DNA from 3 places in the Arthrobacter sp. B0316-5-4 genome. Region 3 is predicted to be linked to each of the others. Evidence: riboswitches for the same ligand, from Rfam matches in the RefSeq annotation. Region 3 holds a riboswitch; each other region holds the start of a gene.
The links. A riboswitch is a leader RNA that binds a small molecule or an ion and turns the genes downstream of it on or off. The one in region 3 is predicted to bind glycine.
Positions count from the first base shown of each region.

Region 1: linked by a shared signal. The riboswitch ahead of gcvP (aminomethyl-transferring glycine dehydrogenase) and the one ahead of cycA (D-serine/D-alanine/glycine transporter) in region 3 are both predicted to bind glycine.
Region 2: linked by a shared signal. The riboswitch ahead of gcvP (aminomethyl-transferring glycine dehydrogenase) and the one ahead of cycA (D-serine/D-alanine/glycine transporter) in region 3 are both predicted to bind glycine.

Region 1 is NZ_JBNHFN010000005.1:329,341-339,433, forward strand. It holds partial or broken gene AC5RU9_RS17125 (purine-cytosine permease family protein) at 1-542, opposite strand, end outside; gene AC5RU9_RS17130 (purine-cytosine permease family protein) at 558-1,223, opposite strand; gene speB (agmatinase) at 1,220-2,224, opposite strand; gene AC5RU9_RS17140 (PucR family transcriptional regulator) at 2,403-3,929, shown strand; glycine riboswitch at 4,004-4,102, shown strand; gene gcvP (aminomethyl-transferring glycine dehydrogenase) at 4,239-7,103, shown strand; gene gcvT (glycine cleavage system aminomethyltransferase GcvT) at 7,115-8,251, shown strand; gene gcvH (glycine cleavage system protein GcvH) at 8,344-8,727, shown strand; gene glyA (serine hydroxymethyltransferase) at 8,724-10,043, shown strand.
Region 2 is NZ_JBNHFN010000004.1:703,753-713,845, forward strand. It holds gene gcvH (glycine cleavage system protein GcvH) at 1-93, opposite strand, end outside; gene gcvT (glycine cleavage system aminomethyltransferase GcvT) at 128-1,276, opposite strand; gene gcvP (aminomethyl-transferring glycine dehydrogenase) at 1,289-4,135, opposite strand; glycine riboswitch at 4,188-4,311, opposite strand; glycine riboswitch at 4,313-4,410, opposite strand; gene AC5RU9_RS15215 (TetR/AcrR family transcriptional regulator) at 4,507-5,046, opposite strand; gene AC5RU9_RS15220 (MFS transporter) at 5,119-6,669, shown strand; gene AC5RU9_RS15225 (sigma-70 family RNA polymerase sigma factor) at 6,748-7,563, opposite strand; gene AC5RU9_RS15230 (flagellar protein FlgN) at 7,773-8,318, shown strand; gene csrA (carbon storage regulator CsrA) at 8,875-9,114, opposite strand; gene AC5RU9_RS15240 (hypothetical protein) at 9,119-10,084, opposite strand; gene AC5RU9_RS15245 (flagellar biosynthesis protein FlhA) at 10,062-10,093, opposite strand, start outside.
Region 3 is NZ_JBNHFN010000003.1:695,026-705,118, reverse strand. It holds gene AC5RU9_RS11770 (ExeM/NucH family extracellular endonuclease) at 1-2,105, shown strand, start outside; gene cycA (D-serine/D-alanine/glycine transporter) at 2,173-3,639, opposite strand; glycine riboswitch at 3,784-3,882, opposite strand; gene AC5RU9_RS11760 (FAD/NAD(P)-binding protein) at 3,957-5,921, opposite strand; gene AC5RU9_RS11755 (prolyl oligopeptidase family serine peptidase) at 5,982-8,213, shown strand; tRNA gene AC5RU9_RS11750 (tRNA-Ser) at 8,279-8,366, shown strand; gene AC5RU9_RS11745 (MFS transporter) at 8,405-9,838, opposite strand; gene AC5RU9_RS11740 (RecQ family ATP-dependent DNA helicase) at 9,953-10,093, opposite strand, start outside.

The DNA.
Region 1 (10,093 bases), on a different contig from region 3:
ATGGCGACCCAATTGAACCGCCCGTACACGCCGCCGTCGCGCTTGAAGAAGTCTTCAACCCGGTAGTCGCCGTGCCGCAACAGGTAGTAGTCCACCAGGTTGATGGCCGTCCACGGGACCAGGACGTACATCAGGAAGGACAGGAAGTTGGTGTAGAAGAGGATGAAGTTGTCGCGGGCGAACAGTGCAATCGAGACCGCCAGGACAAAGAGGACGACGGCGGCAATGCTGCGGGTCTTCGCACGGGGCAACCACGTGGGCTTGAACGTCTGCCCGATCGTCAGGGTACAAAGGACGCCGCAGTACAGGTTCATGGCGTTCGACGCAGCCACCCCCAGGCAGAAGATGCCCACGATGATCAGGGTCCACGGTTGAAGTAAAGAGCCCAGGCTGCCCACGATCTCGACGTTCTCAGCACTCAAGGTCATGGCCAGTGTGCCCACCAAGGCGCCCAGGATCATGGGGAACAGGGTGCCCAGGACACAGCCTGAGTAGGAAGCCCAGAAGGCGGGCCCGGACCCGGTGCCCTGCGGCATGTAGCGGGAGTAGTCCGAAACTTAGGGTGCGTAGGCCAGTTGCCACAGGGCTGAGACGGAGATGGTTCCCATGAAGCCAACCCAGTTGAAATTGCCCGTTTCCAGGAAGCTCGCGGGCAGTCCGTCGACCAGCAGGATCCAGCCGAAAGCCAACAGCAGCGCCAGTCCGGCTGCCACGCTCAGGACACGTGCATAGGCGTGGATGAGCCGGTACCCGAAGATCGTGGCGATCACACTGACCACCCCGATGATGATGATGCCTGCATCAACGCTGATGCCCGGGCTGACGGCGGCCATGGCCTCGCCGCCGAACACCAGGTTGGCTGCGAAGAAACCGACGTACATGACCACCACGATGACCACGATCAGCAATGCCCCGAAGGAACCGAACTGGCCGCGGGTCTGGATCATCTGCGCCACGCCAAGTTGCGGACCCTGGGCCGAGTGCAGCGCCATGAAAATGCCGCCCACCAGGTTGCCAATGATGATGCCCACGATGGCCGGCACGAAGCCCAGTCCGAACACCGTGGTGGCGAGTCCGCCGGTCACGATGGTCATGATCATGATGTTGGAACCGAACCAGATGGTAAACAGGTCCCTGGCCTTGCCGTGCCGCTCGTTCAAGGGGATGGGCTGGATGGTCTTGTCCTCCAGCCGGGGCACTTCCGTGACAGGTGCGGCGCTCATGATGCGCTCCGGGATGCCGAAGCCAGTTCACGGTCAACTGCGGCGCTTGCCTTGCTGCGGTTCACCATCAAACCGAGCAAATCGAACACCAGGGTAGCCGCAGCCACAGTGGTGATGTCCGCATGGTCGTACGCCGGAGCGACTTCGACGACGTCCGCGCCCACGATGTTGATGCCATCCAGCCCGCGAAGCAAGGCCAGTAGTTCGCGGGAGTGGAGCCCGCCCATCTCCGGAGTGCCCGTGCCGGGGGCGAACGCCGGGTCCAGGACATCGATGTCGATCGAGACGTAGACCGGGGTTTCACCGAGCCTGTCCTTCACCTGCTGGATCGCGGCCGGGACGCCAATAACGTCCAGGTCCGAGCAGCGGATGATCTGGAAACCGAACTCGTGGTCGCGGAGGAAGTCATTGCGGTCATAGACGGGGCCGCGGATGCCCACGTGCATCGACTTGTCCTCCACCAGGAGGCCCTCCTCAAAAGCGCGCCGGAAGATGGTCCCGTGCGTGATGGGCTGGTCAAAGTACGTGTCCCAGGTGTCCAGGTGTGCGTCGAAGTGCAGCAGCGCAACCGGTCCGTGGACCTTATTCAAAGCCCGAAGCATGGGCAACGCGATGGTGTGGTCGCCGCCGATGGAGATGAGCCTCTTCTCCCCGCTGATCAGGGGCAGCGCCTGCTCCTCGATCTCACGGACAGCCCGGGTGATGTCGTAGGGGGTGCAGGCGATGTCGCCGGCATCCACCACCTGCGCCTCGTACACAGGCTCGACGTCGAGCTCCGGGTGGTAGCCCGGGCGCAGGAGCCGCGATGCTTCGCGGACTGCGGCAGGACCGAAACGGGCGCCGGGGCGGAAGGAAGTTCCGCCGTCGAACGGCACACCGACGATCGCGATGTCGTAATCCGGGACGCGGTCGATTTGGGGGAGCCGGGCGAAAGTGCCCAGGCCTGCGTAACGGGGAACTTTGGTTGCATCCACGGGGCCAATGGGCTGGTGCGTTGTCATGGCTGGATCCTTCAGGTAGCTGGGGCGCTCGCCGTTGAGCGGGAAGTGCATAACTCAATTCTTGGTGACGCGGATCACTCCGGATAGCGGTACATTGACTACAAATGGTCGAGGCGTTTAGACAAACGTCTAAGCGCTGCGCGGCGACGGCCATGCGCAAGTGAAAGGAGGCCCCGGAATCGCCATTACGGTCGCCGAACTCGTGGCTGAGCCGCAGTTGGGACTCACGCTCTTGGCCGGTGCCGCCGGACAAGACAACCGCATCACCTGGGCACACACCTCAGACCTCCCCAGGCTGTGGGAATGGGTCACGGGCGGCGAACTCATGATGACCAACGGGCTGTCCATCCCGCCCGATCCGGCGGGCCAGGTGGCGCTCGCCGAGGCATTGGTGGACGCAGGTGCCAGCGCCTTGGCGATCGGCGAGAAGATGCACGCACCGCCGCTGACGGCCGGGTTCCTGGCGGCCTGTGAACAGTTGCCCCTGCCCCTGATCAACATTCCGTATCCGCTGCCGTTCATCGCCATTGCGCGCTCTGTGGCCGAATCCTCGCTCCTCGAAGAATCGCGCCGGCTCAGGCAAACCGCGCGGGTTTATGACCTGTTGCGGACAGCCGGCGCCTCCGAGGACCATTGGCAAAGCCTGGTGCAGCGGCTTGCGACGGAGCTTGATGCCCATTTGTTTGTGGTGGACCGCAGCTGCCTCCACCCCTGGCATCCGGACGGGCAGGCGCTGCCGGATTTCCTGGCCGACGCCTGGGCTCCCGCGTCGGGCCAGGCATCCTCAGGGCAGGCGGCGCCCGCTGGGAAGAACTTCCAGTGGCATCGGATCCGTGGCCGGCACGTGCTGACCATGGACATCCCCACCCACGCGAATGCGCTCCTGGTGGTGCTGCCCAACAGCGAACCGCACCCGGACGCCGTCGTACTCCTCCACGCCGCAACCGTGCTGGGACTGCAGCTCTCGCGGATTGTCCTGTCGCTTGAAAGCCGCCACCGGCTGGCCGGCGAGTTCCTGCTGCAGGCCGCGGACGGACGGCTCGGGGTGGCGGAAATGGAAAGCCGGATGGTCTCGTTCGGCATACCGGCTACGGACTTCCTGATGGTCACCATGGCATCGGGTAACGCAACGCAAGCGCACGAAGACGACCGGCTGGCCGGCGTCCATATCGAACTGTGGCGGCATGGGGTTGCGTCGGCGTCCTTGAAGCGGAACAACCGGCTCCACGTGGTGGTTCCAGCGGATGTATCCGACGACGTCCTGGTGCATTGCGGTGGCCTTGGCAGCGTGATCGGGATCAGCGCGCCGGCGGCTGTTGCCGGGATCCAGCGGGCGTTGCAGGAGTCCCTGTGGGCCCTGGGGTCAGCCCGTGCCAACAGGCTGGAATTGGCCCGATACGCGCAGGGACCGTCGTGGCTTGGGTTGACCGGATTCGAGGAGGGGACGGCGTTGGTGCGGCGCCTGCTGGGTCCGATTTTCGACTACGAGCAGAGCCAGGACGGTGATCTGATCCTGACCCTGAGGACATATTTGGACTCTCAACGTTCCTGGCAAAAGACTGCTGCGGCGCTGTTCGCGCACCGGCAAACCATCATCTACCGGATCCGAAAAATCGGTGAGTTGACGGGGCTGGACATGGGTGAAACGTCCACAGTTGCGCAGTTGTGGTTCGCGCTGCAGATCCACGAAGCGATGCATCAGTAGCCACAGCTTGCTTGCGCTTTTTCAAAATAACCGGCTATGGTGTGAAGCGTGTCACTCACGTGATGCAACGCTTTTGATCTGCGGCGGGAGAGTCCTGCCGGTACATCCAGTCAGGCGCCGTAGGAGCAAATCCTCCCCAGGAATCTCTCAGGCCCATGTACCGCCGCGGTTAGGCAACTCTGGAAAGCAGTCCGGGCAACCGGGCTCACCGACGGTGCAAGCAGGCAACCATTCCTGCGGAATCTCTCAGGTCCAATACAGAGCGGGGAGGAACCCACATCATCGTGGCGCTCAGTGGGCGCCTGAATCATGGAGTTCCTCTTGACTGTTCAATCAACCCCTACCGCGTTCGCGGACCGGCATATCGGCGCACGGCGCCAGGCCGATGTTGACACCATGCTCAAGGCCATCGGCTACGACTCTGTCGACGGCTTGGTGGACGTTGCTGTCCCCGATTCCATCCGCCAGGACACTGCCCTGAAGTTGCAGGACGCCCTCACCGAGGTGCAGGTCCTCACCGAGCTGCGCAAGCTGGCTTCCAAGAACAAAACCGCCGTGCAGATGATCGGCCAGGGCTACTACGACACCGTGACCCCGCCCGTTATCCGCCGCAACATCCTGGAATCGCCCGCTTGGTACACGGCCTACACCCCGTACCAGCCGGAAATTTCCCAGGGCCGCCTCGAAGCGTTGCTCAACTTCCAGACCATGGTCCAGGACCTTACTGGACTTCCCGTGGCCAACGCCTCGCTGCTGGACGAAGCTACCGCCGTCGCAGAGGCAGTGCTGCTGATGCGGCGCGCCAACAAGTCCAAGACCGCCAAGGACGGCAAGACTGTCCTGGATGCGGATCTCCTCCCGCAGACCATCGCGATCGTCAGGGGCCGCGCTGAGGCGCTGGGCTTCGAGGTCGAGATCGCGGACCTTTCTGCCGGCCTGCCCGACGGCGACATCAACGGTATTGTCCTGCAGCAGCCGGGCGTCTCGGGTCGCGTGTTCGACCACTCTTCCGTGATCGCGGAGGCCAAGGAGCGCGGCGCACTCGTCACCGTCGCTGCCGACCTCCTGGCGCTCACCCTCATCACGTCGCCCGGTGAGCAAGGTGCCGATGTCGCCGTCGGAACCGCGCAGCGTTTCGGCGTCCCGTTGTTCTTCGGCGGCCCGCACGCCGCCTACATGGCCGTCCGCGAAGGCATGGAGCGCACGCTCCCTGGCCGCATCGTCGGCGTCTCCAAGGACAACGCGGGCGTTCCCGCCTACCGCTTGGCGCTGCAGACCCGTGAGCAGCACATCCGCCGCGAAAAGGCCACGTCCAACATCTGTACGGCCCAGGCATTGCTGGCCATCGTGGCTTCGATGTACGCGGTTTACCACGGCCCGGAAGGCCTGAAGTCGATCGCCGAAACCGTTCACGGCCATGCACGCACGCTTGCGACGGCGCTGAAGGCGGCTGGCCGCGAACTCGAGACCGAGTCCTTCTTCGACACCCTCACGGTCCGGGTCCCAGGCAAGGCGGACAAAGTCATCGCCGCCGCCGAAGCCCGCGGTATCAACCTCCGGTTCATCGACGCCGACACCGTGGGTGTCTCCATTGATGAAACCACGACGCCGGAGGTCCTCTCCGCAGTAGCCGTTGCCTTTGGTGCCGGTCCGGTAAGGGACGCGGCCGACTTCGAGCTGCCCGCGGACGTGGTCCGGACCAGCGATTTCCTGCAGCATCCGGTGTTCAATACGCACCGTTCCGAGACGCAGTTGTTGCGCTATATCCGCAAGCTGTCCGACCGGGACCTTGCGCTGGACCGCACCATGATCCCGCTGGGTTCGTGCACCATGAAGCTGAACGCCACCGCGGAGATGGAAGCCATCTCCTGGCCGGAGTTCGCCTCCATCCACCCTTTCGCTCCCGACCACCAGACAGCGGGCTGGCGTGAACTGATCGAGGACCTGGAAGCGGACCTGACCGAGATCACCGGCTACGACCAGGTCTCCATCCAGCCGAACGCCGGTTCCCAGGGTGAGCTCGCCGGGCTCCTCGCGATCCGCGGCTACCACCTCTCCCGGGGCGACGAGCAGCGCACTGTCTGCCTGATCCCCGCTTCCGCCCACGGCACCAACGCCGCATCGGCAGTGCTGGCAGGCATGAAGGTGGTTGTGGTGGCGACCGCTGCTGATGGCACCATCGACCACGCGGACCTGACCGCCAAGATCGAAGCCAACAAGGACGTCCTGTCCTGCATTATGATCACCTACCCGTCCACGCACGGTGTCTACGACGCTGATGTCCGGGAAGTCTGCGACGCGATCCACGCAGCCGGTGGCCAGGTCTATGTTGACGGCGCCAACCTCAACGCACTGGTTGGCTTGGCCCAGCCTGGCAAGTTCGGCGGCGACGTCTCCCACCTTAACCTGCACAAGACCTTCTGCATCCCGCATGGTGGCGGCGGACCCGGCGTTGGGCCGGTTGCGGCCAAGGCACACCTGGCACCGTTCATGCCGGGCGATGCCAACAAGGCAGCCCATGAACCGGGTCATGGCGTCGCGATTTCCGCTTCGCGTTATGGATCCGCCGGCGTCCTGCCGATCTCCTGGGCTTACGTGAAGCTCATGGGCGGCCAGGGCCTCACAGAAGCCACCAAGTCGGCGTTGCTGGCTGCGAACTACGTAGCTTCCCGGCTGGATGAGCACTTCCCGGTTCTGTACACCGGCGAAGGCGGACTCGTGGCGCACGAGTGCATCCTGGACCTGCGTGAACTGACGGCCCGCACCGGGGTCACGGCTGAAGATGTGGCCAAGCGCCTCATCGACTTCGGCTTCCACGCCCCCACCCTGGCATTCCCGGTGGCGGGCACGCTGATGGTGGAGCCCACCGAGTCCGAGGACCTTGCCGAGATCGACCGCTTCATCGAAGCCATGATCACCATCCGTGCGGAGATCGAGCAGGTGGCCAGCGGTGATTTCACTGTTGACGGGTCGCCGCTGCGCAACGCGCCGCACACCGCTGCCGCCGTCGTGAGTTCTGACTGGGACCGGGCGTACCCGCGTGAGCAGGCCGCCTTCCCGGTTCACCACCTGAAGCAGGACAAGTACTTCCCGCCCGTTGGTCGTATCGACGGCGCAGCTGGCGACCGCAACCTCGTGTGCTCCTGCCCTCCGATCGAAGCTTTCGAGAACTAAGGACTCCTGACATGCCTGAGAACTACACCGCTCTGTACGAGCAGCACAAAAAGGCGGGCGCCTCCTTCACGGACTTCGGCGGCTGGCAGATGCCACTGAAATACGAGTCCGAGCTCGCGGAGCACCACGCAGTCCGTAAGTCCGCCGGCCTGTTCGACCTCTCCCACATGGGCGAAGTCTGGGTCACCGGCCCGGAAGCCGCTGCGTTCCTGGACTACGCGCTAGTGGGCAAGCTGTCAGCCATCGCGGTGGGCAAAGCCAAGTACTCGCTCATCTGCGACGCCGACGGCGGCATCATCGATGACCTCATCACCTACCGTCGCCCCTCGCCCGAAGAAGGCGTGGACCAGTACCTGGTGGTCCCCAACGCGGGCAACGCCAAGACCGTCGCCCTGGCGCTCCTTAAGCGCGCGGCCGGTTTTGACGTTGCCGTTGAGGACGCGTCCGCCGAAACCTCGCTGATTGCCGTGCAGGGACCGAACGCCGAAGCCATCCTCCTGAAGCTGGTCCCCACGGAACAGCACGCGCTGGTCACCGAGTTGAAGTACTACGCGGCCGTGGAAGTGAGCATCAACGGGCAGGCCCTGCTGCTGGCGCGGACCGGCTACACCGGCGAAGACGGCTTCGAGATCTATGTCCCGAACGTGGACGCTGCCGGGCTGTGGGAAGCCCTCCTTGAAGCCGGAGAAGGCCAGGGGCTCATCCCGGCTGGGCTGGCCGCCCGTGACTCCCTGCGCCTTGAAGCCGGCATGCCCCTCTACGGGAACGAGCTTTCGCGCCATGTGAATGCCTACGCAGCCGGCCTGGGGCCCGTGGTTTCGCTGGCCAAGGAAAGCGATTTCGTTGGCCGGGAAGCACTCGCCGCCATCAAGGCTGCAGGTGTCGGATCCACGCTCGGCCAGAAGCTCGTGGGGCTCAAGGGCGCCGGCCGTCGTGCCGCCCGGGGCCACTATTCGGTCCTCAAGGACGGTTCACTGATCGGTGAGGTGACCTCAGGACAGCCAAGCCCGACGCTCGGTTACCCGGTCGCTTTGGCGTATGTCGACGTCGAGCATTCAGAGCCGGGAACGATCGTCGACGTCGATCTCCGCGGCAAAGCCGAACCGTTCGAAGTTGTGCCGCTGCCGTTCTACAAGCGCTCCAAGTAGCCCGGCACCGCAGGGGCTGCTGCGCTGTTTGATTTGTCGACCTGCCGCGGGTGATCTTGAAAAGTTTTCAGTTAGTGAGAGAAGGAGTTGGAATGAGCAAGGTAGTTGCTGAATTGAAATACTCGGCTGAGCACGAGTGGGTTGCCGCTGATGGCGGCGGACCGGTTGGGATTGGGATCTCCGCGGTCGCAGCCGACGCGCTGGGCGACATTGTGTATGTGGACCTGCCCGAGGTTGGATCCACTGTGACCGCAGGAGAAACCTGTGGCGAGGTGGAGTCCACCAAGTCCGTGTCCGATCTGTACTCGCCCGTCACCGGGGAGGTCACCGAGGTCAACGACGCCGTTGTCAGCGATCCGGCCCTCATCAACAACGATCCCTATGGTGCTGGCTGGCTGTTCAAGGTGGCCGCCACCGAGGAAGGGCCGCTCATGTCGGCCGAAGAATACGCTGCAACGAACGGTGGAGAACTGTGAACCCTGTAACTGTTACTGAATACCAGCAGGTTGTGTCGGCGTCGTTGGATGCCCAGCTCTCCGAACTGGATCCGGAGATCGCGGCCAAGATCGACGACGAACTGGGTCGCCAGCGTGACGGCCTGGAAATGATCGCCTCCGAGAACCACACGGCCGTTGCCGTGATGCAGGCGCAGGGCTCGGTGCTGACCAACAAGTACGCCGAGGGCTACCCCGGCAAGCGGTACTACGGCGGTTGCGAGCACGTTGACGTGATCGAGCAACTCGCCATCGACCGCATCAAGTCGCTGTTCGGCGCCGAATACGCGAACGTGCAGCCGCACTCCGGTGCGCAGGCCAACGCTTCGGTGATGCATGCGCTGATCAAGCCCGGCGACACCATCATGGGCCTCAACCTCGCCCACGGTGGCCACCTGACTCACGGCATGCGCATCAACTTCTCCGGCAAGCTGTACAACGTGGTCCCGTACGGCGTCCGCGAGGACACCCACACGGTGGATATGGCCGAAGTGGAACGCCTGGCGCAGGAGCACAAGCCGGCTCTGATCGTGGCTGGCTGGTCCGCTTATGCGCGGCAGCTGGACTTCGCTGAATTCCGCCGGATCGCCGACTCCGTTGGCGCGTACCTGATGGTGGACATGGCGCACTTCGCTGGCCTGGTGGCCGCTGGTCTGCACCCGTCCCCGGTTCCGCACGCCCACGTCACCACCTCCACCACGCACAAGACCCTCGCCGGTCCGCGCGGCGGAATCATCCTCTCCAACGACGCCGACATCGCCAAGAAGATCAATTCGGCCGTGTTCCCGGGCCAGCAGGGCGGACCGCTGGAACACGTCATCGCGGGCAAGGCTGTCGCGTTCAAGATCGCCGCCTCGGTGGAATTCCGTGAGCGTCAGGAGCGCGTCCTCGCCGGTTCCCGGATCCTCGCCGAGCGCCTCGTCCAGCCGGACGTTGCCGCCAAGGGCATCAGCGTCGTCTCCGGTGGAACCGACGTCCACCTGGTGCTGGTGGACCTCCGTAACTGCGAACTCGACGGGCAGCAGGCCGAAGACCGCCTCGCCGCGATCGACATCACCGTCAACCGCAACGCAGTCCCCTTCGACCCGCGCCCGCCAATGGTCACCTCCGGATTGCGGATCGGCACCCCCGCGCTCGCAACCCGCGGGTTCGGGGAGGCCGCGTTCCGGGAGGTCGCGGACATCATCGCGGAAGCCCTCATGGCCGACGCCGATGCGGACCTTTCCGGGTTGCGTCACCGCGTCGATGCCCTTGCGAAGGCGCACCCGTTGTACCCGGGAGTTGCGAACCTCTCGTAGTGGCGCATGTCGGTCGGGTTCGGCCGTTGGGGCGCCGACGTCCTCCGCGT
Region 2 (10,093 bases), on a different contig from region 3:
CTCGGAGATACCAACAGACACCGAGTTCCCTTCGCCGCGGGAAACCCACTCGTGCTCGTCGGAGTACTGAAGTTCGGGCGCTACTTTGGGCATTCTGTTTCCTTACGTGTGGTGAATGAAAAACTGGCTACTTTTGACGCTTGTAGAACGGCAGGGCAACGACTTCGAAGGGCTCGGCCTTGCCGCGCAGGTCGATGTCCAGCGCAGTCCCAACTTCGGCAAACTCGACGTCGACATACGCCAACGCTACCGGGTAGCCGAGCGTCGGGCTGGGTTGGCCGGAGGTCACCTCGCCAACAACAACCCCGTCCCTCAAGACCGGGTAGTGGCTGCGGCCAGCGCGGCGGCCCAGACCCTTGAGGCCTACGAGCTTGCGGCCGCTGGTGGAACCGGCACCCTCTGCCTTCAAGGCAGCCAGTGCTTCCTTGCCAACAAAGTCGCCTTCCTTGGACAGTGCAACCACGGGCCCGAGTCCCGCGGCGAACGGGTTGCCTTCACGGGAAAGCTCGTTGCCGTAGAGGGGCATGCCTGCTTCGAGGCGGAGGGAGTCGCGGGATGCGAGGCCGGCGGGGATGAGCTCACCCTCCTCCGCGACAGCGGCAATGGCCTGCCACAGGGCTGCGGCGGATTCGTTGGGCACGAAGATCTCGAAGCCGTCCTCGCCGGTGTAGCCGGTGCGTGCCAGGAGCAGTTCCTGGCCGCTGCCTGCTACCAGGAAGGTGACCTCGACGGCGGCGTAATACTTCAGTTCCATCAGCAGGGAGTGCTGCTCGGCAGGCACAAGGCGCAGGAGGATTGCTTCGGCGAGGGGACCTTGGACGGCGATGAGTGACGTCTCGGCGGAGGCATCCTTAACAACGACATCGAAGCCGGCGGACCGCTCCTGAAGGGCGTCAGCGACTACCTTCGCGTTGCCCGCATTGGGGACTACAAGGAACTTGTCCTCGCCTTCTTCGGGCGAGGGGCGACGGTAGGTGATGAGGTCATCGATGATGCCGCCGTCTTCCTGGCAGATCAGCGAGTATTTGGCTTTGCCCTCGGCCATGGCGGAGATTTTGCCCACCAGCGCGTAGTCCAGGAACGCAGCAGCTTCCGGCCCGGTGACCCAGACTTCGCCCATGTGGGAGAGGTCGAACAGGCCGGCGGACTTACGGACTGCATGGTGCTCAGCCAGTTCGGAGGAGTACTTGAGCGGCATCTGCCAGCCACCGAAATCGGTGAAGGACGCGCCGAGCTTCTTGTGCTCCTCGTAGAGGGCAGTGTAGTTCTCAGTCATTGCGGGAACCCCTTAGTTCTCGAAGTCTTCGATGGGCGGGCAGGAGCAGACCAGGTTGCGGTCTCCGGCTGCGCCGTCGATGCGGCCCACGGGCGGGAAGTACTTGTCCTGCTTCAGGTGGTGGACCGGGAAGGCGGCCTGCTCGCGCGGGTACGACCGGTCCCAATCGGAACTTACGACGGCGGCTGCCGTGTGCGGCGCGCGGCGAAGCGGGGAATCCTGCACGGAGAAGTCACCGGCAGCAACCTGGTCGATTTCCTTGCGGATGGTGATCATGGCTTCGATGAAGCGATCGATCTCGGCAAGGTCCTCGGATTCGGTGGGTTCCACCATCAGCGTGCCCGCCACCGGGAAGGCCAGGGTGGGAGCGTGGAAGCCGAAGTCGATGAGGCGCTTGGCTACGTCTTCAGCCGTGACCCCGGTCTCGGCCGTCAGTTCGCGGAGGTCCAGGATGCACTCGTGGGCAACAAGTCCGCCTTCGCCGGTGTAGAGCACCGGGAAGTGGTCGTTGAGGCGCGAAGCGATGTAGTTCGCAGCAAGCAGGGCTGACTTGGTGGCTTCGGTGAGGCCCTGGCCGCCCATGAGCTTCACGTAAGCCCAGGAGATCGGCAGGACGCCGGCGGATCCAAAGCGGGACGCGGAAATCGGGACGTCGTTGCCTTCGGTCCAGGACGCGGCATCGCCGGGCATGAAGGGTGCCAGGTGTGCCTTGGCCGCAACCGGTCCAACGCCGGGTCCGCCACCGCCGTGCGGGATGCAGAAGGTCTTGTGCAGGTTCAGGTGGGAGACGTCGCCGCCGAACTTGCCCGGCTGGGCCAAGCCAACCAGCGCGTTGAGGTTGGCGCCGTCGATGTAGACCTGGCCACCGGCCTCGTGGATGGCGTCACAGACTTCGCGGACGTCGGCGTCGTACACACCGTGCGTGGACGGGTAGGTGATCATGATGGCAGAGAGGACGTCCCTGTTGGCCTCGATCTTGGCCTTGAGGTCGACGTGGTCGATGGTGCCATCGGGCGCGGTGGCCACAACCACTACCTTCATGCCGGCGAGCACTGCCGACGCGGCGTTGGTGCCGTGGGCGGAGGCCGGGATCAGGCAGACGTTGCGCTGGTCATCGCCGTTGGAGAGGTGGTAGCCGCGAATGGCCAGCAGGCCAGCCAGCTCACCCTGGGAACCGGCGTTGGGCTGGATGGAGACCTGGTCGTAGCCGGTGATCTCGGTCAGCTGCGCCTCGAGGTCGGTGATCAGCTCACGCCAGCCTTCGGTCTGGGAGTCCGGCGCGAACGGGTGGATGGAGGCGAACTCCGGCCAGGAAATGGCTTCCATCTCTGCCGTGGCGTTCAGCTTCATGGTGCACGAACCCAGCGGGATCATGGTGCGGTCCAGTGCGAGGTCCCGGTCGGAGAGCTTGCGGATGTAACGCAGGAGCTGGGTTTCGGAGCGGTGGGTGTTGAACACCGGGTGCTGCATGAAGTTGCTGGTGCGCTCAACTGAAGCTTCAAGCGCGAAGCCCTCAGCGGACTCAAGTACCGAAGCGCCGAAGACATCGAGGACACGACCGACAATCTCGGAAGTAGTGGTTTCATCGACCGAAATGCCAACCGTGTCCGCGTCGACGCCGCGCAGGTTAATACCGCGCGCATCGGCCGCTGCAACAACTTCGGCAGCCTTGCCTGGAACGCGGACCGTGATGGTGTCGAAGAACGAGCCGTGGAGGACCTCGACGCCGGCAGCCTTCAGGGATGCGGCCAAGGTGCGGGCGTGTCCGTGTGCGGTCTCCGCGATCGCCTTCAGGCCCTCGGGGCCATGGTAAACCGCGTACATCGAGGCCACGATGGCCAGCAGCGCCTGTGCGGTACAGATGTTGGACGTGGCCTTCTCGCGGCGGATGTGCTGCTCGCGGGTCTGCAGCGCCAAGCGGTAGGCGGGGACACCGGCGTCGTCCTTGGAAACGCCCACCAGGCGACCGGGCATGGAACGCTCCAGGCCCTTCTGGACCGCCATGTAAGCGGCGTGCGGACCGCCGAAGAACAGCGGCACGCCCAGGCGCTGCGCGGAACCAACAGCAATATCGGCGCCCTGCTCACCGGGAGGGGTGATGAGCGTCAGGGAGAGGAGGTCGGCCGCGACGGTGACCAGCGCACCGCGCTCCTTGGCCTCGGCAATGACGGCAGAGTGGTCGAACACGCGACCGGAAACGCCCGGCTGCTGGAGGACGACGCCGTTGATGGCACCCTCCGGGAGGCCGGCGCTGAGATCGGCAACCTCAACCTCGAAACCCAGTGCCTCGGCGCGGCCCTTCACGATCGCGATGGTCTGCGGGAGGCAGTCGGCGTCGAGAACGGTCTTGCCGTCCTGGGCAGCCTTGTTCTTGTTGGCGCGGCGCATCATCAGGACGGCCTCGGCCACGGCCGTTGCTTCGTCCAGGAGGGAGGCGTTGGCGATGGGCAGGCCCACCAGGTCCTGGACCATGGTCTGGAAGTTGAGCAGTGCTTCGAGGCGGCCCTGCGAGATTTCCGGCTGGTACGGGGTGTACGCCGTGTACCAGGCCGGGGACTCAAGTATGTTGCGGCGGATGACAGCCGGCGTGACGGTGTCGTAGTAGCCCTGCCCGATCATCTGGACGGCAGTCTTGTTCTTCGAGGCGAGCTTGCGCAGCTCAGCCAGGACTTCGACTTCGCTCAGGGCGTTCTGCAGGGTGAGGGCGACGTCCTGGCGGATATCGTTGGGAACGGCGGTGTCGACCAACGAATCAACAGTGTCGTAGCCGACGGACTTGAGCATGGTCTCAATGTCGGCCTGGCGGCGGGCGCCGATATGCCGATCGACGAAGGTGGTGGAGGCAGAACTAACCGTCACGAAGGAACTCCATTACTTGGGCGGCGTTTGGGTACGCCACAGCGGCTGGGTTCCTCCCCGCTCTGTATTGGACCTGAGAGTTTCCGCGCTGTTTGGACAACATCGCTTGCACCGTCGGTGAGCACAACGCTCTTTCACCCTTAGGTGGGCAGAACGCCTGCTGCTTTCCAGAGTTGCCTTGCCGCGGCGGTGCGTGGGCCTGAGAGATTCCTGGGGAGGGTTTGCTCCTACGGCGCCTGCATCACATGCTTGCAGGACTCTCCCGCCGCAGATCATAGGCAATGTTCAGTTATAACGTGACCCCGGTTCAGGGCAGGCCACAAGGGTTAATTGTCCTACGTGCGGGGCGTCGCCGCAAATGGGCTGACGTGCTACTTCCGCAGCCGCTCCAGCACTCCGAGCAGGATTTCGACGTCGGCCTCCCGGCCATCGTTGCCGGCCTCCTGGCCGCCCTCGAACATTGCGTTGAAATACAGCCCGTCGCCCATGTAGCTAACGGCCTTCGCGACCTCGGGGCCGACATCCTTGGCGAGGACATCGAGCCATTGCTTTTGGATTCCGGCAAACCTGCGGCGGGTTTCTTCGTGGGCAACCTCGGCCAGGCGGGTCGCGGCAACAAACGCACGGTCCATCGGCGTCCCGGCCCACAGGGACGTCCGGATGAAGTAGGCGGCAGCACCGTCCGGCGCGGCCCTCATCTGCTCAATATCCTGTTCGGCCAGTTGGTCCAGGCGTTCCAGCAGGGCGCTGATCAGCGACTCCTTGTTGGGAAAGTGGTACAGCAACCCACCCTTGGAGACGCCGGCCCGTTTGGCGACAGCGTCGAGCGTGGCAGCCCGCTCCCCTACCTCTATGAGGAGGGCTTCGTAGGCATCCAGGACGGCGTCCCGGGCAACTGGTTTTCGTGGCATGTGTACATCATTCCCTAAAGGTTTGCTGGGGTTTAATTTGAAACTATACCGTCTGGACGGTACAGTAAGAGCATGTTCTCGCCGTCCTCCACCAAAGCTCCCCGTTCCGCTCGTCCCGTCATGGGCCCTGCAGCACCGTGGCGCGACTGGACGGCCCTGGCACTCCTGATGTTCCCGGTACTGCTGGTGGCCGTCGACAACACCGCGCTCACCTTTGCCCTGCCCGAAATTGCCCGATCCCTGGATGTTGGCGGCGTGCAGCTGCTCTGGATCGTGGACGCCTACCCGCTGGTCCTTGCCGCGCTCCTCGTTTCCATGGGCAACCTCGGCGATAGGATCGGACGACGGCGGCTGCTCCTGATCGGCAGCACAGGCTTCGCTGCGGTGTCGGCTGCTACGGCGTTCGCGCCTTCCGCCGAATGGCTGATTGCCGGCCGCGCCGGCCTTGGCGTCTTCGGCGCAATGCTGATGCCCTCCACGCTTTCCCTGATCCGGAACATCTTCACCGACCCCAACCGCCGCCGGCTCGCAATCGCCGTATGGGCTGCCGGGTTCTCCGGTGGTGCCGCCCTCGGCCCGATCTTCGGCGGTTGGCTGGTAGAACACTTCTGGTGGGGCGCCGTTTTCCTGGTGGCAGCCTTCCTGCTGCTGCCGCTGCTCGCCTTCGGCAGGGCCTTGATCCCCGAGTCCAAGGACGCAAACCCCGGCCGCGTGGATGTCCCCAGCATCGCTCTGTCGATATTCACCATGGCTCCGTTTGTCTACGGCATCAAGGAATTCGCGGTGCACGGCTTTGGGCCGACAGCAGCGGTGTTCATGCTTTTCGGCTTGGTGATGGGTGTTCTCTTCGTCCGTCGCCAGCAGAAGATCGACAGCCCGATGCTGGATGTCAGCCTGTTCAAGAACAAGGTGTTCAGTACGGCGATCATTGCCAACGTACTCTCGCTGTTCTCCATGACCGGCTTCATCTACTTCTTCGCGCAGCACCTGCAATTGGTTGAAGGTCAGTCCCCCATGGAGGCTGGTATCGCAATGATCCCCGCGCTCCTGGCAACAGTCATCGCCGGCCTGCTGGTGGTGCCCCTGGTCAAAAAGATCCGGCCCGGCTACGTGGTGGCTGGCGGGTTGACGCTCAGTGCCGTCGGCTACTTCGTAGCTGTCGTGGGCGACCACGGTAGCGGCCCGGTGTTCCTCCTGTCGGCACTCACTGTGCTTGCCGTCGGCGTTGGTGCTGCGGAGACCATCTCCAATGACCTCATCCTGGCCTCCGTACCGGCTGACAAATCGGGAGCGGCGTCAGCCATCTCCGAGACCGGTTACGAGTTGGGTTCGCTTTTGGGAACGGCAGTCCTTGGCTCCATCCTCACCGCCTCGTACCAGCACAACCTGGTCATACCCGACGGTGTGGCCGGCCATGCCGCCGAGAAGTCCGGGGAAACCCTGGCCGGCGCGGTTGATGTAGCTTCCACGCTCCCGGCCCCGTTGTCCGAAGCGCTGACAGCCGCCGCACGCGTCGCCTTCGACTCCGGTGTCCACATCACCGCGGCGATTGGGCTGGTACTCATGGCCGGAGCGGCAGCCCTTGCCGCCGTCGTACTTCGCCGTGTCCCCAAGGCGCAATAGCCGACAACGAGTAAAACAGTCCGCCCACACAAGGAGGCCGGGTCGCTGAGCGGCCCGGCCTCCTTGTTGTTTGAGAATCTAAACGGCGCTGTTGAGTGAGGTACCGAGGCCGAAGCCGCGGGTGATTCCACCCGTGGTTGCGGCGGCCAAGGCTGAAAGGTAGTCGTTGCGGCGGCGTGCCGTGATGCGCGATTCCGGTTCGAAAACCTGGTCGGGCGAATCGGCGTAATGGGCCGCCAGGCCGTCGCGCATGAGCCGGATCCCCTCAGCCCGCTGCTGCGAGACGGCGGCATGCGTGGAACCCAGTTCCTCGGCAAGCTCCTTCACGGACCGTCCAGCGAGATAGATCTCCTGGACCACGAAGCGCATTTTTTCGGGGAGGGCATCGACGGCGGCACGGAGGTACTTGATCCGCTCATCAGCCAGGACCGAGTGTTCCGGGGAATCCGTGGGGGAAGCAACGGTGTCCGCCACCACCTCATCCAGTGAAGTCAGCGTCCGGGACGCATCTACCAGGGCAGCTTCGACATGGCTGCGCTCGACACCCAGGGCCGAAGCCATCTCAGCCATGCTGGGACCCCGTCCCAGCATGCTGGTCAGGGTTTCCTGGACGCCCAGGGTTTCCTTGATCCGCTTGCGGGCCGACCGCGTAGCCCAATCTCCGGCTCGCATCTCGTCCGCGAAGGCACCTACTATCCGGCGGCGCGCAAAAGCACCGAACGGAACACCGAGGTCCGGATCGAAGGAATCAGCAGACGTTATAAGGGCAACGGCACCGACAGAAGCAAAATCATCGCGCGATAAATGCGTTGCGCGCGCACAAAGGTCAGAGACCAGGTAACCAACGAGCGGAAGGTGCTGCAACACCAGCTCGTTGCGCTGTTCGCGATTCAAAAGTGAGTCCCCCCATGAGACCGGATTATTGAGTTGCAAACCCGACTTTTTGCCGTTTCGCCGATGTCCAGAGACCAACCAGAGCATCGTTGTTGAGCGTCGAATCAGGTACGTATTCAGTGAACATACCACCTGAAAAGCTCCCTGCGTGTACGCTCGACAGAAGTAAAGATAAACCCTGCCAAATTGTGATTTTGGCGGGACAAAAAATGAATTGGGGAACCGTGGGGGCGGACGAGCTATCGGCAACGCTGTGGCGCGAACGGAGGCAGCTGGATTTCCTGCTTTTCCTCCTCGAAACACAGCTCCTGCATCTCCGGGCGGGCAACTGGCACCGGTTGAACTTCACCGCGGCCGAACTCGAAAAAGTCCTGGAAAATCTGCGCTTCGAATCCCTCGCCCGCGGGGTGGAAGCCTCGGCGCTGGCCGCCGAATGGAAAGCCCCGGATCAATCCACCCTTCCATCCCTCATTTCGCTCGCGCCCCCGGGACTGTGGCCAGAACTCCTTGACGATCACCGCCGGGGATTGACTGCATTGTTGGCAGGAATTGACCTTGCCGTTGCCCGCAATGTCGAGCTGTTGAATGCTCCGCCGGACGTGTCCCTCGTACCGGCGTCGGGCACCGATGAGGCACTGGGTAGTGACGTTGCGGACCTGGACCTCCTGGCCCGTGATTCGAACATCCAACGCGCCTTGGCTGCAGTGTGCTCGGCTACCCTGCCCACGCTCCGCGATTTCCTGGACGTGGGCTGACTCCCGCCCACGCTCCATCACTTCCCGGCGCCTTCCGCCCAACCCTCACTCACAACCCGGCCCCATCAGCCCAACCCTCACTCACAACCCGGCGCCTTCAGCCCAACCCTCACTCACACCCCGGCGCCTTCAGCCCAACCCTCACTCACAACCCACCCCCCATCAGCCCAACCCTCACTCACACCCCGACCCCATCAGCCCAACCCTCACTCACACCCCGCGCCTTTAGCGGTAGACGCCCATCCGTGACCCGCATTGACTGCGCCACCATGGGTGGCGAGCTCTACCCGCGGATCCCAAGGTCCGGCGTCGGCCTTCCCCCGAGGGACGCATCCGCCTCAAGAAGGCGGAACGTGAGCGAGCGTCCGGCCCAACACGGCGGAACGTGAGAGAGCGTCCGGCCCAACACGGCGGAACATGAGAGAGGGTTCGGCCCAACACGGCGGAACGTGAGAGAGCGTCCGGCCCAACCAGGCGGGACGTGAGAGAGCGTCCCGCTCAACACGGCGGGATGTGAGAGAGCGTCCGGCCCAATAGGGCGGAACGTGCGAGAGGGTCAGTCTTTGGGGGCCGGGGGACGGAGGGCGGCCAGGAGTTCTTCGGCGTCGGGGCCGGCCTGGGTTGCTGCCAGGTTGGCTGCGGCTATGGCTTCCACCACTTCGCTGCGTTGGATGGACACGCCCCGGGGCGCCTCGATTCCGATCCGAACGCCGTCGCCGCGCCCTTCCATGACGGTGATGACAATGTCGTCCCCGATCATGATCTTTTCGCCCGGCTTACGCGTCAGTACCAGCATGGTTTCAATCTACCTTTCCAAGGACGGGCGCGGTGGCGGGTTTGCCTTCCACCCAACCGACAGGAAGCTCCAGCGTATCCACCGTTTGCGGGCTCGCGGTTTCCGAGGCACCGATGACGGCGAGCGCGTCAACGCCCACGGACTCCCCTGCCAGCACACGCTGGAGGGCCCGCACCCAGGCCTTCGTGTCTTCTGCTTTGTGCCTCGCATCGACCACCACCCACACCTGATCGGCGGCCAGGAGGGAGATGTCGGCCCCGTTTGACGGCACGTCCCCCGGGCGGCCGAGCCCGAACGCAACCACAACGGTCTGGCCGGTGAGGACGGCCTGGGCGCGCGCCGCCGTCGTGCCCTGCCTTCCTTGGATGTGGAGGTGACCGAAGGCGGTGAGGCGGCCTGCGGTGCGGACGTCTGAGCCGCCGGCGGCTATGGACATTTCCAGGGCCGATCCCAGCGCGTCGTCGCCGAGGCCCAGGAGGACAATGAGGTTACCGTCGCCGGTCATGGGCTGCGGAACCTTTGGCGTTCGGATGGCGGTCGACGGCGGCAAGGTCGCCAAGGCCGGTACGGCGGGAGATGGACCAGCCGGTTGCAGTTCCTTGCCGAGTTGTTCCAGCAGGCCCGCGAAGTCCGGGGATGCGGTGGAGACCGGTGCGGGAGCGGGCTTGTGCATTGCGAGTTCGGCGGCGTCGGCTCGTTCCAGGAGGGCCGCGATGGCTGGCCCGTGGAGTTCGTGAACGGGACCGGGCTCAACCAGCGGGGCAGCTGGCGGCGCCTGGTGGTCGACGGGACCGGGGGCGTCCGAAACCTCCACTGTGGCCTCAAACCTGGCGGCGGCGAACAGACCCACGATGCCCGGATTGGTGACCTTCTCGGCGGATACTATGCGCGCGCCCGGCCCATACTGCTTGAGGGCCTTGGCGCGGATGACTTCCAGCGTGGCGCCACTAAGCTTGTAGCGCTTCTGCATGGCGCACCA
Region 3 (10,093 bases):
ACAACAATGTGACCAACTACTATGCGGCGGACGAGTTCCGGGCCAGCGACCACGATCCCGTGGTGGTGGGCCTGAACCTGGCTCCGGACGCACCGGCCACTGTTGACCTGCAGTTCCTGGGCATCAACGACTTCCACGGCCGGATCGACACCAACACGGTGCTCTTCGCGGGTACGGTGGAGAAGCTCCGTGCGGCAGCAGCGCCCGGCGCGACTGCCTTCATCTCCGCTGGCGACAATATCGGCGCCTCCCTCTTCGCTTCCTCGGTGGCGAAGGACCAACCCACCATTGACGTCCTGAACGCGCTTGAACTGCAGGCTTCCGCGGTGGGCAACCACGAGTTCGACGGCGGCTGGGCAGACCTTCGCGACCGCGTCATAGCCGGAGGCAACAACGCAAAGTTCGCCTACCTGGGAGCCAACGTTTACCAGAAGGGCACCACCACCCCCGTCCTGCCGGAGTACAAGGTCCTGGACCTGAACGGCATGAAGGTAGCGGTCATCGGCACTGTCACCCAGGAAGTTCCTTCCCTGGTAACCCCCGCAGGCATCACCGATCTTGAGTTCGGCGATCCCGTGGAGGCCATCAACCGGGTGGCCGCGGAGATCAAGGCCGAAAAGCTGGCAGACCTGATCATCGTGGAAAACCACGACGGCGCCGCATCCGGTACCCCAGAGGGTGCCACTTTGGAGCAGGAAGTTGCCGCGGGCGGTCCGTTTGCCAAGCTCGTCAACGAAACCACTCCAGACGTAGCGGCCATCTTCACCGGGCACACCCACAAGGAGTACGCCTGGGACGCACCCGTGTTGGACGCCAACGGCCAACCCACCGGCAAGACCCGCCCGATCGTGCAGACCGGCAACTATGGCGAGAACGTGGGCAGCGTAACGCTCACCGTCGACACGGCAACCAAGTCGGTCACCGCTTACAAGGCAGCAGTGGTGGACAGGACCACCGAAACCGCTGAAAGCCTCGTCGCGGCCTATCCTCGGGTGGCTGCAGTGAAAACCATCGTGGACAAGGCCCTGGCCCAGGCTGCGGAAATCGGAAACCAGCCTGTAGGTGCCGTGACCGCTGATATCACCACCGCATTCACCCCGGACCCCGCTGGCGGCGCCCCCAAGCGGGACGATCGCGCGAGCGAGTCCACGCTAGGCAACCTGGTAGCGGACTCCCTGGTGGACACGCTCAAGGCGCCCGAACTCGGCGCGGCGGAAATCGGCGTCGTCAACCCGGGCGGCCTGCGCAACGAGCTGTACTACGCGCCGGACGGAACCATCACCTACGCCGAGGCCAACGCGGTCCTGCCGTTCGTGAACAACCTCTGGACCACATCCCTGACGGGTGCCCAGTTCAAGGCGCTCCTGGAGCAGCAGTGGCAGACCAACCCGGACGGCACCATCCCGAGCCGCCCGTACCAGCAGCTGGGGGTGTCCAAGAACGTCAACTACACCTACGACGCCGCCCGTGCGGCGGGCGATCGGATCACTGGCATCTGGGTTAATGGCGCTGTGATCGACCCCGCAAAGCAGTACAGGATCGGTACCTTCAGCTTCCTCGCAACCGGCGGTGACAACTTCCGGGTCTTCAAGGAGGGCAGCAACACGAAGGACACGGGCCTGGTGGACCGTGACGCCTGGATCAAGTACCTCCAGACGCACAACCCGGTCTCGCCGGACTTCGCACGCCGCTCAGTTGCTGTGGCGAACTCCACCACAGCCGAGGTCAAGGCTGGCGAATCCATCACGCTGGCGGTCTCCAAGCTGAACCTGACCTCCATCGGCAGCCCTGCGAACACCTCGCTGAAGGCGGTCTTTGTCGACGCCAAGGGCGCCTCCGTGGCAGTCGGGGACGTTCCGGTGACCGCCGGCGCGGCGACCGTCAACGTGAAGGTGCCCGCTGCAGCGGCCGCAGGTACAGGCACCCTGGTGCTGACCGCCGTCGAGTCCGGAACGGTAGTGAAGGCCCTGGTCAAGGTGGCAGCGAGCGGGCCCAACCCGCCGCAGTGCACCCCGCCCACCAAGCCCTCCAAGTGGTACGACATTGTGGGCTGGCTGCGGTACGGCATCGAATGGTTGCAGTACCAGAAATGCCTGAGGGGCTAAGCGCCCCATAGCATGACCCCAAGAGACAGGCCCCTCACGATTCGTTCGTGAGGGGCCTGTCTTGTGGTTACTTGTTTGCCGGCTCCGGGTCCTGGACCCTGGCAGCATCACTGCGCAGCTCGGCCTGGAAAGCCGCGTAACGGGCCAGGTGGGCCGGACGGCGTCGGAGTACCGCCCAAGCGACCCCCAGGATCACGAACCACAGCGGCGTGGCGAGCAACGCTGTGAGGGTGTCCGGCTGGGTGGTCAGCGCCCACAGCACGAAGGCAAAGAAGGCGAACACCACCCACACCATGGCCACTCCACCCGGCATTTTGAACGCCGAAGATTCGTGCAGGTGGGGGCGGCGCTTCCGGAAGGCCAGGTAGCTGGCCAGGATGATCGACCATACGAAGACGAAGCAGACGGCAGACACGGTGGTCACCATGTCGAACGCCTTACCGACGTCCTGGCCGGCGTACATGAGCACGACGCCGGACAGCAACAGAACGCAGGACAGGAACAGTGCGTTGCGGGGTACTTTGCGTCCGGAGAGCGCGCCGAACACCTTGGGGGCATCGCCTTCCTGGGCGAGGCCGAACACCATGCGGGACGTGGAGTAGATTCCTGAGTTGGCTGAGGACATGGCGGACGTGAGGACCACCAGGTTGACGATGGTGGCTGCTGCGCCCAGACCGGCCAGCGAGAACATGGCAATGAACGGACTGTGACCGGCAGCGAACTGGGTCCACGGGGTGACGGACATCAGGATGATCAGGGCGCCCACGTAGAAGAGGAGCACACGGATGGGAATCGAGTTGATGGCCTTGGGCAGGTTCTTTTCAGGGTCCTTGGCCTCAGCCGCAGTGGTTCCCACCAGTTCGATGCCGACGAAAGCGAAGACCGCGATCTGGAATCCGGCGACGAAACCCATGAATTCGTTCGGGAAGAAGCCTCCATGGCTCCAGAGGTTGGTGAAGCTGGCCGGGCCTGCTTCGGACTGGAATCCGCTGAAGATCATGAACAGGCCAACAATGATCAGGGCCGCGATGGCGACGATCTTGATGAGGGCGAACCAGAACTCGGTTTCGCCGAATGCCTTCACCGTTGCCAGGTTCAACAGCAGGAGGATGCCGATGGTAATCAGCCCCGGCACCCAGAGCGGAAGGGAAGGCCACAGCTCCTGCGAGTAGCCCGCTATCGCGATGACGTCCGCGATTCCCGTGATGACCCAGCAGAACCAGTACGTCCAACCGGTGAAGAAGCCGGCCCAAGGACCCAGGAGGTCAGCTGCGAAGTCGCTGAAGGATTTGTAGTTCAGGTTGCTGAGCAGCAGTTCGCCCATGGCACGCATGACGAAGAACAGCATGAAGCCGATGATCATGTACACGAAGATGACGGACGGGCCGGCGGCGGAGATGGTTTTGCCGGATCCCATGAAAAGGCCTGTTCCGATTGCTCCGCCGATGGCGATGAGCTGGATGTGGCGGTTGCTGAGCTGGCGCTCAAGATGCGGTGAATCGGTACCGGTTGAGGGTGGGCGCTGAATCGTCAAAGGAACTCCATCGTTCAGGCGGCACTGGGTGCCACAAGATTCGGGTTCCTCCCCGCTCTGTAGATGGACCTGAGAGTTTCCGCAGGCGTGGGCCTGCTTGCACCTTCGGTGAGCCCGGCGTTCCGGACTGCTTTCCAGAGTTGCCTCGCCGCGGCGGTACATGGGCCTGAGAGATTCCTGGGGAGGGTTTGCTCCTACGGCGCCTGTGGTGATGTACCGGCAGGGCTCTCCCGCCGCGGATCAAAAGCGCGCACCACCAGTTCGGTGATGCAGCTCACACACTAACGAAGGCCGGGCGGCACTGCAACCCTGGGTCCTCAGCGGGCCAGAATGCTACGCGCAATCTCATCGGCATCCCGGAGGGTCCGCTGCCCGCTGGCATAGGCCTGCCCGGTCCGGGGCCGGGCCTCCGCAGCGATGGCCGTGCCCCACTGTGAAGCGGACAACTGCAGGCCCAGCACGTACAGGTTTTCGGTGACCGACCCGTTGGCCGCCAGGGGCCGATACGGATGCGGCACAACGTCCAGGCCGGTGGTCTGCATGGGAGTACCCTCGACGCTCATCATGATCTTGGTGCGGACCAGCCCGTCAGCCATGAGCTGTTCCAACAGCGGAGAGAGGTTGATGCCCACCCTGTTGGCGGGCGACATCGCCTCGATCAGGGTTCGCGCTTCCACCGGAGCGTCATGTACCCAAGGCGAAACCGCCCGGAACAGTTTCGCGCTCCGGTCCACGCTGAACTTCGGGTCCGGCCCAACAAAACTTACGACGCCGGCACGCGCCAAGGCGGCCAGCTGCTCCGAACGCAGCGCGGGCGCCCCGCTGGCCAGCCCTTCGACGAAGGATTCGAACCAGCCCCGAAGCCCCGCCAACCAGGATTCGTCCGTGATGCCACCATCAGCCACCACGGATTTCAGGATCGCCCGGCCGGTGTGGAGCGCACCGATCGCCATCTTCACGGGGTCCGATTCACCCAAGGCCGATCGGCGCGCATCATCATCCAGGTACGCCGTGACTGCCGCGTCCAGCTCCCGCCTTGACGCAAAAGTACGTCCGGCCAGCGGCGCGGCGAGTCCGCGAAGATTCAGCCGGCGGGAAGCCACGACGTGCTTTTCCACGAGATCACCCACATCGATTTCCCACTTCGCGGTGGTGTGCGCGTGCGGTTGGAGCGCGTCCTCGAGGTCCGCCAGGAACTGCGCAGGATCCTTGATCGCAGCGGGTTGTGAACGGGCCAGCGTTGAGTAATACGCCCACAGTGCATCACGGTGGAGCAGCGGCCAAAGGTCGTGGTCGAAACCGGGCTGGATTCCGGCCGCCCGGAACCGGTCCACGGCGTCTTCGGTCAGGTAGCGCATGGTGATGCTGCTGGGGTAGTAGCCAGCCAGCCCTGCCTTGGCACGGTAAGGAGTGCCCCGCCGGGAGGCAGCAATGATCCTGGGTTCCCTGCCCGATGCCCGATACTCCAGCACGCCTGCCCCGGGAGAACCGGCCTCGACGAACTTGCCGCCACGGCCCTCAGTCAGCTGGCCCATGACGTCGAAGAAGTTCAAACCCATGCCGCGGATCAGCACCGGCTCGTTATCCGGCACTGCCTCCCAGTCGACGTCCGCTGGCGGTGCTGGCGGGAAATAGAGCAGCCCTTGCTCCTCCGCGGCGCTCTTGAAAGACCTCTGCTCGGGATTTAGCCGGGACTCGATGTGACCCAGTGCGAGGACCACGGAACCGACGGTGAGGATCGCACCGTTGGCGAGTTCGACGTCGAACGCGTTTTTGGTTCCGTCCTTCACCGGTCGCGCCGCCACGGCTGAGGTCTCATGGAACGTGACCTCGACGCCGTCGGGCAGCCGTTCGAGCAACCCGTCAAGCGTTTGGCGCAAGTACCGCCCATACAGGGCACGGCTGGGGAAGTCATGTGATTCGAGGGTGGCAAGCTCCGCCTTTTCGGCGTCGTCCAGTCCCAAGCCATCACGACGCCGGGCCTCGCGCCACTGGTCGAACGAACCACCTGCCAGCGGCGGAGCGAGCCTGGGATCTTCAGGGATGAGCGTCGGATAAAACGACTGGGTGTTCATCAGGTAGAGCCGGGACTGCCCCGGCTGCCAAACGTGGCCCGAACCCGCGGGGAAGGGATCCACCACATCAATGTGCAGGGTGGTCCCCTCTGCGCGCTCCGCGGGGGTGCCGCCAGCGGCCCAATTCGCGAGCAACCGCTCAAGGACGCTGGTGCCCCGAGGGCCCGCCCCCAGCAGGGCGACACGGTTGGTTTGGGATTTAGCCACGCTCAAGCCTAACTTCTGCGTGACTTGCTTACTGTTGAACAGTGTTGCTTGGATGGGGCGATGACCACCACAGCAGCTGATCAGACGCCACTTCCCGAGAATGACACTGCGCAGGCCCGTCCGCGCCACGCCGCAGAGGTTGCGCCTGAACCCACGGATGAAAACGTCTGGCTCGAAGACATCCATGGCGAAGAGCAGCTGGCTTGGGTCCGGGAACAAAACGCGCGCACCGAGGAACTGCTTGAGGACGCCGAATACGCCGCCGTCGAAGCCGGAATCCTTGAGGTCCTCGACTCAACGGACCGCATCGCCATGGTCTCCAAGCGCGGGGAGCACTACTACAACTTCTGGAAAGACCAGGAACACCCCAAAGGACTCTGGCGCCGCACCACGTGGGAGAGCTACCTCACCGACGCTCCTGAATGGGACGTCCTCCTGGACGTTGATGCGCTTGCCGCTGCGGAGGGCGTCGAATGGGTATTCCATGGAGCCGGTTTCCTCCGACCCCAGGACGGAAGCGAGTACCGCCTGGCCATGGTGTCGCTGTCCCCCGACGGCGGCGACGCGGACCGTCACCGCGAGTTCGACGTCGAATCGCACACCTTCGTTGACGGCGGCTTCGACCTCCCCACCGCCAAGGGCAACGTCAGCTGGCTCGATGCCGACACCCTGCTGGTGTCCAGCACCGCCGACGGGCTCCCTGCCACGACCTCCTCTTACGCCCGGACCGGTGTCAAGCTTCGCCGCGGCCAGGCCCTGGCCGATGCTGAACAGCTCTTCGAAATCCCCGAGGACCACATGCTGGCCATGGTGGCCCACGACTCCACCCCAGGCTTTGAGCGCACCTTCGCCGTTGACTACATCGACTTCTACAACCGAAGCACGTGGGTGCTGCGGGACGGGTCCTGGGTGGCCATCGATGTACCCACCGACGTGAACATCAGCGCCCACCGCGACTGGCTGCTGTTCCGGCCGCAGAAGGACTGGGATGTTGCCGGCGTTGTCTACCCTGCAGGGTCTTTGCTCGGGGCCAACTTCGAGGACTACCTGGCTGGCTCACGTTCCTTGGTGGTGCTGTTTTCGCCCGATGAGCACACATCCTTGCAGTCCTGGAGCTGGACCAGGGACTACCTCCTGCTGAACCTCCTCCGCGATGTCTCCTCCGAAATCCGGGTTTTGGATCCGTCAGTTGTCGACTCCGATGGAGCGTGGGCTTCAACCGCCCTGGACGCCTGCCCTCCGCTCCACGACGTGAACGCCTACGCCGTGGACGATGAAGACCCTGGAGCCGCCGGCAACGACTTCTGGCTCGTGGCCACCGGCTTCACCACCCCCACCACACTGACCCGTGGAACACTCGCCCCTGCTTCGCCCTCGGGTGCGGACGGGGGCGTGGTGAGCCAACACGTGGTGGTGAAGCGATCGCCGTCGTTCTTCAACGAAGCGGACTATGAAGTCCAGCAACACTTCGCCGTCTCGGCGGACGGAACCAAGGTCCCCTACTTCCAGGTCGCGTCCAAGGACCTGGTCCTGGACGGCCAGAACCCCACCCAGCTCTCCGGCTACGGCGGGTTCGAGATCTCCCGGACGCCCGCGTACAGCGGCACAATCGGGCGGGCGTGGCTTGAGCGGCGCACCTCCGGTGTAGCGTCCGACGACGGAGCTGCCGCACACTCGCGAGGCGGCGTGTACGTGGTGGCCAACATCCGTGGAGGCGGCGAATACGGCCCCTCCTGGCACCGCGCCGCGCTCCAGGAGAACCGCCACCGCGCCTACGAGGACTTCGCCGCCGTCGCGAAGGACCTCATCTCCCGCGGCGTTACCAGCCGACGCCGCCTGGGCTGCGTGGGTGGATCCAACGGCGGGCTGCTGGTAGGCAACATGCTGACCCAGTACCCGGAACTGTTCGGCGCTGTGTCCTGTGGGGTGCCACTCCTGGACATGCGCCGCTACACCAAGCTGTCCGCCGGGTACTCCTGGATCGCCGAGTACGGCGACCCGGACGTGCCTGGACAGTGGGAGTTCATCCGCACGTTCTCGCCCTACCACCTCCTGCATGACGGCGTGGAATACCCGGAAACCTTCATTTGGACTGCCACGTCCGATGATCGGGTAGGCCCCGTCCAAGCCCGAAAGATGGCTGCCCGCATGCAAGCCATGGGCATCCCGAATGTCTGGTTCCACGAGGCCTTGGAGGGCGGTCACGCGGGAGCATCGGACAACCGGCAGGCTGCCGCGCTTCAGGCCCGGAGCAACCACTTCCTGTGGCGTTCGCTGGCCGGAAGCCACTAACCAACAGCTGGTTTTGCGCTGGAGTGCAGGTTCTGCGTATCCTTGGTGGGCTAGCAATAGCAAAGGGAGACGTGCCAGAGCGGCCGAATGGGCTTCACTGCTAATGAAGTGTGGGGCACAACTCCACCGGGGGTTCAAATCCCCCCGTCTCCGCGAATAGGTCCCGGTTTTCGAACCGGGACCTTTTGCGTTTAACGGCGCTTCGCTCCGCCGCTCACTTCCGCGCCCGCGTGCCGGTGGAGGGTCAGGCTGTCCACCGTGCTGATCAGCATCAGGACGGCCATCGCAAGGAACGCCCCCTTGTAAGCCGCCACCTGGTCACCACCCAGGAGGTGCGTCGTTTCGAACAGGCGCAGGAACAAAGCTCCCACCGCGATCCCGGCCGCAGCCGCCAACTGGACCAGCGTGGCAGAGATTGCGTTGGCCGAGGGCAGCTGCCCCGGCACGATGTCCGCGTACTGCACCGAGGCGTACGCGGAGAAGCCGATGGAACGGAAAGCTCCGCTGAAAAGCAGCAAAGCGAAAATCATGGGCTCAGGAGTTTGGGCATCCAGGAACGCGCACAGCGCAAACGTCACGGCGGAGGCGAACGACGCGAACACCAGCACCGGCTTGAACCCGAAGCGCCGGATCAGAGGCGTCGTAGCCGGCTTGATCCCAATATTGCCGACAAATACGGCGGCGACCATCACACCGGCTTTGAGGGGATCCCAGCCAAAGCCATCCTGGAACATCAGCGGCAACAGGAAAGGCACCGAACTGATGGTCAGCCGGTAAATGAAGCCGCCCGTGGAGGTCGCCCTGAACGTCCTGGTCCCGAAAACGCTGAGGTTGAACAGGGGAACGCTGGCTTTCCGCATCCACCAGACAGCACCCACGAGCGACAACATGCCCGCAGCGACCACCACAATGGCAAGCACGTTGGACGCGTGGCCGCCCAAGGTTTCCAACCCCACCACCAGAGCACCCACACCCAGGGTGGTCAGCAGGAGCCCAAACCAGTCAAGGCGGCGATGGGAATCGAACTGGGTCCGCGGCACCAGCCTGAGCGCGGCAATGAAGGCAGCGAGGCCAAGGGGCACATTGATGATGAAGATCCAGTGCCAGGACAAGAAGGTAGTGAGCGCGCCACCGACCATCGGAGCCAGGACCGGGGCAAGGAGGCCAGGCCACACCAAGTACGCAGTGGCTCGGAGGAGCTCGGATTTCGGCGTCCCGCGCAACACCACCAGAGTGCCCACGGGGACCATCATGGCCCCGCCCATGCCCTGTGCCACCCTGCTGAGGGTGAGCATGGACAGGTCAGTGCTCACGGCGCAGAGCAGGGAGGCGATGGTGAACACAGATATGGCGAGGCAAAAGATCCGGCGAGCGCCGAACCGTTCAGCCAACCAACTGCTGAGTGGGATACCCATTGCCACTGTCACCAGGTACGCGGTCATGGTGATGTTGATGTCGGCCGGAGCCACGCGGAAATCGGAGGCGATGCTGGGAATTGCCGTGGTGAGGATGGTGCCGTCGAGGAACTCCATGAAGAACGTTGCAGCCACCAACAGGGCCAGGCGCGGCCGCCAGCTGGTTTCGCTGGAGGTGTCGACTTCTGTGTTGCTGGGGTTTGTGCTCATGGCTCCGGTCCAGGATCTGGCTGGCGGCCCGTGACAGGCCGCTGGCGTGTTGGCTCGATCCTATAGAGGCACAGTGGGAGCGATCACAACATGACGTTCTTGTACCCCGCCCGACTATCCCGCTTGCGCCAAGGCAAGGGGAAGGACGGCCCCCACACCGGCTTGGCGCAAGGCCAAGGCCGAAACCGTCATGGTCCAGCGGCTATCGATGAGGTCGTCCACCAGCAGCACGGGCTGACCGCCGGTACCAGCGAG